Regions from separate parts of the Sphingobacterium sp. UBA5639 genome, predicted to be linked through region 2. Evidence: riboswitches for the same ligand, from Rfam matches in the RefSeq annotation. Region 2 holds a riboswitch; the other holds the start of a gene.

The links. A riboswitch is a leader RNA that binds a small molecule or an ion and turns the genes downstream of it on or off. The one in region 2 is predicted to bind thiamine pyrophosphate.
Region 1: linked by a shared signal. The riboswitch ahead of thiS (sulfur carrier protein ThiS) and the one ahead of thiM (hydroxyethylthiazole kinase) in region 2 are both predicted to bind thiamine pyrophosphate.

What each region holds. Positions count from the first base shown of each region.
Region 1 covers NZ_DIJR01000030.1:15,002-19,393, reverse strand. The annotation lists gene B4Z90_RS19335 (thiamine phosphate synthase) at 1-167, opposite strand, end outside; gene thiC (phosphomethylpyrimidine synthase ThiC) at 164-1,978, opposite strand; gene thiS (sulfur carrier protein ThiS) at 2,025-2,231, opposite strand; TPP riboswitch at 2,292-2,387, opposite strand; gene B4Z90_RS19320 (alpha-L-rhamnosidase) at 2,547-4,392, shown strand, end outside.
Region 2 covers NZ_DIJR01000002.1:317,563-321,954, reverse strand. The annotation lists gene thiD (bifunctional hydroxymethylpyrimidine kinase/phosphomethylpyrimidine kinase) at 1-302, opposite strand, end outside; gene thiE (thiamine phosphate synthase) at 245-877, opposite strand; gene thiM (hydroxyethylthiazole kinase) at 867-1,670, opposite strand; TPP riboswitch at 1,754-1,846, opposite strand; gene B4Z90_RS02275 (VanW family protein) at 1,930-2,772, opposite strand; gene B4Z90_RS02270 (hypothetical protein) at 2,875-4,125, opposite strand; gene B4Z90_RS02265 (dienelactone hydrolase family protein) at 4,159-4,392, opposite strand, start outside.

The DNA.
Region 1 (4,392 bases), on a different contig from region 2:
AATCTGTCGCGGTATATAGGAGCTATAGTTTCTATATATCGCGACATTTGTAAGTCTGTAAAATGATACTTACGCAAATGCAGAATATCAAGACCTTCTTTAAACAACGCTGCTATAATCGCCTGTTCAGAACGGATTGTTTCTGCTGCTGTCAATGCAATAATCATGAATAGATCTCTTTTCCTTGTGCGATGAATTCCTGTGATTTTTCCAGCATCCCCTGGGCGGCACTATCCCTGATTTCCTGCGTTATTTTCATCGAGCAAAATTTGGGACCGCACATGGAGCAGAAGTGCGCAACTTTAGCCGCATCTGCCGGCAATGTTTCGTCATGATATTCCCGTGCGGTATCTGGATCAAGGGAAAGGTTGAATTGATCTTCCCATCTGAATTCGAATCTGGCTTTACTCAAGGCGTTATCACGATATTGTGCACCAGGGTGTCCTTTGGCTAAATCGGCCGCATGGGCAGCTAGTTTATAGGTGATTACACCATCTTTGACATCTTTTTTATTTGGTAGACCCAGGTGTTCTTTGGGGGTAACATAGCAAAGCATTGCACAGCCATACCAACCGATCATAGCCGCTCCAATGGCGGATGTGATATGGTCATAGCCTGGAGCAATATCTGTTGTTAATGGACCTAAGGTATAAAATGGCGCTTCGTCACAACAGGCCAATTGCTTGTCCATATTCTCTTTGATCAATTGCATAGGAACATGTCCTGGCCCTTCGATCATCACCTGAACATCATGTTTCCAGGCGATTTTGGTGAGTTCGCCCAGGGTTTCGAGCTCCGCAAATTGAGCTGCATCGTTTGCATCTGCAATAGCTCCGGGGCGAAGACCGTCGCCAAGTGAAAAAGCCACATCATATTGTTTCATAATTTCGCATATTTCCTCAAAATGGGTATAGAGAAAATTTTCTTTGTGATGAAAAAGACACCATTTGGCCATGATAGAGCCGCCTCTGGAGACAATTCCAGTAACTCGGGATGCCGTGAGATGGATATAACGAAGCAATACGCCGGCGTGTATGGTAAAGTACGAAACACCCTGTTCGGCCTGTTCAATCAAGGTATCTTTGAATATTTCCCAGGTAAGATCCTCGGCCACCCCCTTTACTTTTTCGAGCGCCTGATAGATCGGTACTGTACCGATTGGGACTGGCGAGTTACGGATAATCCATTCGCGGGTTTCGTGAATATTTTTGCCAGTGGATAGATCCATGATGGTATCAGCCCCCCAACGACAGGCCCATACCGCTTTCTCAACTTCTTCCTCTATGCTTGAACTTACGGCACTATTGCCAATATTGGCATTGATTTTAACAAGAAAGTTGCGTCCGATAATCATGGGTTCACTTTCAGGGTGATTAATATTATTGGGTATGATCGCTCTTCCGGCGGCGATTTCTTCACGGACAAATTCTGGTGTAATAGCTTTATTATGTGTTCTCGCACCAAAGTTTTGCCCCCGATGCTGATGATCCATTCCAGGGGTACTAGCTTCCAACTGCTCAATACGTTGGTTTTCTCGGATAGCAACATACTCCATTTCCGGGGTAATGATGCCTTGCTTTGCATAATGTAATTGGGTGACATTCTTGCCGGCGGAGGCTACTTTCGGTTTGTGGCTATAGGCAAATCGGAGTTCGTCCAACGTTGGATCAGAAAGTCGTTTTTGTCCATATTCAGAGCTGATGCCAGCCAACTGTATGACATCCTGACGATCCAAGATCCACTGCTCGCGAAGGCGAGGGAGTCCTTTGCGGATATCGATATGGATGGTGTCATCTGTATAAGGCCCAGAAGTATCATAGATTGTTACCGGCGGATTAATTTCGATCTGTCCATTCGTTAATTTGGTTGGGCTCAAGGAGATTTGACGCATAGCGACTTGAATAGGAAATAGTTTTCCGGCTACAAAAATTTTCTTTGCATTTGGAAAGGGGGATTGCGTAATTGTTTCAGCTGTCATTTTTTCTGTATTGTGGTGAATTACTCGGTTGATTTTTTTTGAAAGGCTAGCCGCCTTGAGATGCAGTGATTAAGATAATCTGATCATAAGGTTTAAGTGTTGTCGTAGCCCAGTCCTTTTTGGGGATGACTTGGTTGTTGATGGCTACAGCCACACCCTGGGTTTTGCCAGATAATTCCAAAAGTAACAAGCCTTCTAGTGACGTAAGTGCGGGATCGAAAAATCGAATTTGATGGTTTATTGTAAGTTCCATTCCTTAATTTTTTTTGGTAAAACTTTAGGAATGGCTACACAAAGGCGCAGCAATGCACCTTGTAGACAGCTCACTTTTCCCTACGCCAGTATGATCCGGATCAGGTTCTAAGGGTAAAATCTCAGCCTGCATGAGCAGACACCCCTAAAGTTGCGACTAATATAAGGTTATTTTTATGAAAGTTACAAGAATTTATTTTGCTGCCTGAGGTATATCGTGCAGGAAAGTACAGGTCACCATGTGGAAAATATTTGATATATTAGATTTTTAAATCAGCTAAAACAATTTAACAACCACCAAGAATAGTATCTTTTCATGCGTAGGATTTTATTGACAATACTGTTGTGTATAACGAACAGCACTTATGCCCAACCTAAAAGCAACTGCATCGCGGTACAGTTGACATGTGAACATCTGGTCAATCCATTGGGTATCGATGCAATTCATCCAAGACTTAGCTGGCGACTTGAGGATCAACGGAAAGGTGCGGTACAACAGGCTTATCAGATCCTTCTAGGGCAAGATTCGCTGGCACTGCTGAAGGAGACGAAAGATAACTGGGATAGTGGCAAACAGCTCAGCTCGTCTATATTAGTACCCTATAATGGTATACAGTTAAAGCCACAGACCAAGTACTTCTGGAAGGTTAAAGTATGGGATAAGGATGGTGTATCAACAAATTCTGAAATAGCATCTTTCGAAACGGGAATGATGGGAATGGACCTTTGGAAAGGAAAATGGATTAGCGACAATAGGGATATTCATGCGCAGGAAACGCCTTATTTTAGAACAGAATTTAAGATAAATAAGCCGATAAAGTCTGCGCGCGCGTATATTGCCACAGCAGGGCTATATGAGCTTTCTATGAATGGTCAGCGAGTAGGAGACCATCGACTGGATCCAATGTATACTCGATTTGACCGACGCACGTTGTACGTCGTGACGGACGTAACCCAGCAGCTTCAAAAAGGAGAGAATGCTATTGGCGTTGTTTTGGGGAATGGATGGTATAATCATCAACCACTGGCCGTTTGGAACTTTGATAAAGCACCATGGCGGGCACGGCCAGCATTCTGTTTAGAGTTGAAAATCGTTTATACAGATGGTACAGTAGAAACTATTGTTTCAGATAAGCAGTGGAAAACAACTTCAGGACCAATTACCTATAATAATATTTATACTGGTGAACATTATGATGCAAGACTGGAAATACCCAACTGGGACAAACCGAAATACGATGATTCAACTTGGGAGGCTGTTCAGTACAGAAATACGCCATCTGCACATATCGTATCCCAACAGATGGTACCGATTCGGCTCGTGAAGTCCTATAAGCCCAAATCAGTGACAAAGATAGACCAACGTACTTATGTTTTCGATATGGGTCAGAATATGGCTGGGATTACAAAAGTTAAAGTCAAGGGAGCTGCAGGTACTATGCTACGTATCAAGCATGGTGAACGATTGCAGGCGGATGGGCGTCTTGACCTGTCCAATATTGATGTTTATTATCGGGGCGATAAAGAAAAGGAGCCCTTTCAGACGGACATATTGACTTTAAGCGGTCGGGATGATGAGTTTATGGCAAAGTTCGGCTACAAGGGTTTTCGTTACGTCGAAATTAGCAGTAGTGCAGCAATTGCATTGGATAGTTCGGCGGTGACCGCCTATTTTATGCACAGTGATGTGCATGCTATTGGACAGCTCAAGACATCATCGGCGTTGGTCAACAAACTATGGGAAGCGACCAACAATGCCTACCTGTCCAATTTGATGGGGTATCCTACAGACTGTCCGCAGCGCGAAAAGAACGGTTGGACAGGGGATGGGCACCTTGCGATTGAAACAGCTTTGTACAATTTTGACGGGATAACAGTTTATGAAAAATGGATGGCGGATCATCGTGATGAGCAACAGGAGAACGGTGTCTTACCCGATATTATTCCAACTGGGGGATGGGGTTATGGTACAGCGAATGGTTTGGATTGGACAAGTACCATTGCCATCATTCCCTGGCAGATCTATCAGTTTTATGGAGACCCACGTGCATTAGAAGAATGCTATCTTAATATCAAACGCTATGTCGATTATGTCGACGGAATCAGCCCATCTGGGTTGACGACTTTTGGGCGTGGAGACTGGGTGCCAGTGAAGTCACAGT
Region 2 (4,392 bases):
TTGATTGCATCAGGATAGATATCGTCAAAAATAGCATCTAGCTGGTCTTGGACGGCCGTCGTGGGGATTTCATAAATACGTCGAACACCTTGTGTGTTTTGAACGGGTAAGGCAGTTAAAACATTCATGGCATAACAGCCTAATGCAGATATGGTTTTGGTATCTGCTTGTATGCCTGCTCCACCACTACCATCGAACCCTGCTATGCTGAGTACAGTAGGGACGCGGTATTTTTTATCTTTTGTCATTTTAATAGTTCTTTTAGTTGTGCACTGGCAGCTCTGGGATCTTGACTTTGGCATATGGCCGAAACGACAGCAATCGAATCTGCCCCTGCGTTCCAGGCATGTGCAGCATTCTGTAGGTTCATTCTTCCGATTGCTATTAATGGTTTTTCAGTTTTATGACGCAATTGCTTTAGGCCCTCAATTCCCCATTCAGTAATCGTATCTACTTTTGTTATCGTTGAAAAAATGGGACTTACACCAAGGTGGTCGACGGCGCGCATTTGTTGACTTTCCAGCTGCTGCATATCCTCTATGGACCAGCCTATGGTTAATTTATCGCCATATTTTTCTCGAATAGCAAGTGGTTGACAATCATTTTGCCCTACGTGTACACCCCATGCCCCAATTTGGTCGGCAATTTCTACTGCATCATTGATTACGAGGGGAATGCCATGATGATCAGTAATTTTTTTCAAGCGGATGGCTTTATCCAAAAATGTAGCCGGATCGTCAGCTTTTTCGCGCAATTGTATAAGATCCACTCCACCAGTAATGGCTTCTTCGGCGACATGGAGCCAATTTTGAGGAAAACAGTCCCGCTCAGAAATCACCAAATATAAAGGGTAGGGAAAAAGCGGATTAATGCGCATAGCGTTTGATCTTGAGCTTTGATTTTAGACGTTCTGCATTGAGCTGATAGAGTTCATCGTAGAGATTCAATTGCAGGGTGCCCGGGCCAGCTGCTGTTTGGGCAGCGAGTTCTCCTGCTAAGCTCAAAATGGATACACCGGCAACAGCTGCTTCAAAATATTGGTCTGTAACACCTAGAAATGCACCAATAAGCGCAGTAGCACTACAGCCAAGTCCGGTGACTTGCGTCATTAAAGGATGACCATTATAGACCTCAACACGGTGTTGTTCGGAGAGGATATAATCGATTGCTCCAGAAATGCAGATAATGGAGCCAGTCTGTTCCTGCAATAATTTGCCAAACCGGAGTGCATCTTTGCTATCTGTCGTACTGTCGACGCCTTTTGTGTTCGGTTGGTTGAAATTGTACAGCGTCATGATTTCTGATGCATTTCCACGAATAACGGTTGGTTTGAGATCCAGTAGATTGGATAATAAATCATTGCGGAATGCTGATATCCCAGCACCAACAGGATCAAGTACCCATGGCCGTCCGATGGTATTGGCATGTTCGGTAGCAACCAGCATAGCTTCGGCTGTATCTTCACTCAAGGTGCCGATATTAATGACCAGCGCTTGCGCAATATCGACAACTTCGCGCACTTCCAACGGGCTGTGTACCATCACAGGGGAGGCGCCTATAGCTAAAAGTGCATTGGCCGTATTGTTCATCACGACCAGGTTGGTGATGTTGTGGATAAGAGGTTTTTCAAGCCTCAGCTGCTCTAATAGTTTGATAATTGAATCTTCCATTCTTTTTGCTTATCGTAAGATGTTTCCGTGCGGCTTTGACGGGAAGAAGAGAGATAGCCTGTGCAGTATAGAGGTTTGCTGTACAGTTGATGTTTGCTTTTCCCTACGTCGGTATAAACCGAATCAGGTTCAAAGGGACTATCTCAATTCTATACAGAATACCCCCAAAGCCATATCAAACTTAAACAAAAAAGTGGACTTTTTATATAAAAAAACGCAGAGCTGTTAGCTGACCAGGCTAGATGAATACATTGCTGTATTAAGATCCTGATTTTTGTTCAGTACGCATTTCGATATATTTTTCGGGAGTGTAGGTGACACGCGCAAAATTTTTGGTCAAAAGTTCTTTTTCTATAGTCTTCCCACCCTGAAATTTAAAAAACTTCTCGCGCCAGATCTCGTTTTTCCGAAAGAATTGATTGTCTATTTTCAGAAATTGATGTTCTTTTTCAAAGACATGGTATGCAAAATCCAGTTCTTGGTCTATTCGCAATTCGCCCTCTAAGCATTTCTCCGTAAACCATAGATTTATTTGGAAAGTGTATGGTGTATGGTTGGTGAATTGATAATCACGATAGTTATAAAACACCGTAGCACCACTGCCGAATGGTAATACACGGCCATCGTCTGGAAAAGGGTCAAAAGAATGATGATAACGTTCATTGACGGTAAGCGGACTATGGATTACAAGCCAATGAATGAGGTTGGATATTTGACAGATTCCGCCGCCAATACCCGCTCTCGCTTCACCGAAGGATAATTCCATGCCCGGCAAGTAGCCTTTTTTTGCGGTTGGCAGTCCAACGAGTTTACAGAAAGAAAAGGTTTCCGTCGGTCTGATGAGAATGCCGTTAATCTCCGCTGCAGCAATTTTCAGATTGGTAACTTTATTGATCTGCAATTGCATATTATTTTCGCCCAGTTTCTTCAATAATACAGACTGGTGTTTTTTGATACGGAAGGGAAGTTTTTCAGCTGATTTAACTTTGCTGTATTTTTTGTCGTCAAATAGCCAGACGGCTTTTCGCTGCATTCTTCTTACCCATACTGCAAAAAAATAGAGTATGGGGTGCTGTTGACTGATCAGTTTTCTTTTTTTCAATACGATGTTTATTTATCGCTATCAAAATTAATGCAGAAATCTATCTTTTGCCGCTTTTTTTGATTTTGCCCTGTGTTTTTACTGTATAGGGGCGCTCTATGTCTATAGCTGTTTTCTTGTTTGTATGTATTTGCCCGTGAGCTTCCCATGCCCGTTATAGTTCAGGTTTTCATACGTACAGTTTCCCAAATCTTTTACAATTGATTTTTGTTGCAATACCCCCTTGAAGTAGAATTCATCAACTGTTTCGTTGGCCCGGTAGGATCGCTTGATTTCCGCTGTGAGTTGGTCATTTTGATCGAAGGTTTGGCGTAGTATATAATCACTTGTTTTCGGATCGCTATACGCATAACGGACCCGACTTTCCCTTTGATCATTTCTGCCCGACAGCTCTTCACTCATGCGATTCTGTTTGTCATAACTGTAAATGGTCCAATCTATCCGTTGGTATAAAAAATGAATGGATTCACTTTTTACAACCTGGAGTTTGCTGTTCAAGTGGTCTATTGTCGCTGTTTGTAATGTTGGATCGTAGGAAACAATGGCGTTTGGGAGATAACGGTAAATGGTGCTGTTGCTCCATTTGCTGTTTTGAAGGTACTGTATGGAGTCGATAAGTCCGAACTGATTATAGCATCTTTTGCTGAAATAATTATTTCCGCCGGAAAGATTGTTGGATGTGAGCTCTTTGCCTTCTTCATATACAGTCGTCACAATTGCTCCAGTTTCCACCTCATTTTCATCGGAAAACTGCTGCATGACATACGTGCCGTCACATTGATTTTTACGCTGACTGTAGTAAAGAGGGAGAGCTGTATTGGCGATAATAGCCGCTGCATATTGCCTGGATGGAATAAATTGCACTTGTGCAATGGAGTCAAAGAAATGTTGGGCATTATATTGTGACGAAGGATTCTTCGACGCAACTTGTGTGTTGTTGCTTAATATGGATTTGGCTGCTGTCAGATAGGTATTACTATCGTATATGATCTTGGGTTTGCCTAAGCCATCAAACAAGATCATGGCATGACGTTGTTTCAATGACAATACATCGATGGTCCATTGTTGATTTTTAACGCTAAATGTAAGTTTTTTTGCATCGGTTTTTGTGACCAGTAACTTTGTTGTGCTAAAAGGTACTTGCTTGAAAATCGCAGCAGCATTTTTTTCGTGTAAACGCATGATAAAATCAGTTGATTTATCGGACTCATTGGTTACAAACAGAACTGCCTGTGTAGGGCTAGCTATTGTTAACGATTTTACTGTTTGCGATGCTGCAATGGGACTATAAAACAGCAATATCAACAACTGAATGATAATCGGATAAATGTGCAGTTTCGCGTTATAATTCATTTGGGTCGATATTGCTGTTGTTGACTTTGCTATTTAATTTAATACTTCTTTCAAAAATAATAAGGTGTGCTCCCAGGCACGTTTGGCCATCACGGGATTATATTCCGCTGACTCGGGATTCGTAAACGTATGTCCAGAATTTGCGTAGGTAATTATTTGCCAGTCTGCTTTTCCTTCATTTAATTCCTTGACCAACCCATCGTAATCTTCTTTTGATACACTCTTATCGGCTGCAGGGTGCTCAATGAGTACTTTTGTTTTAATGGA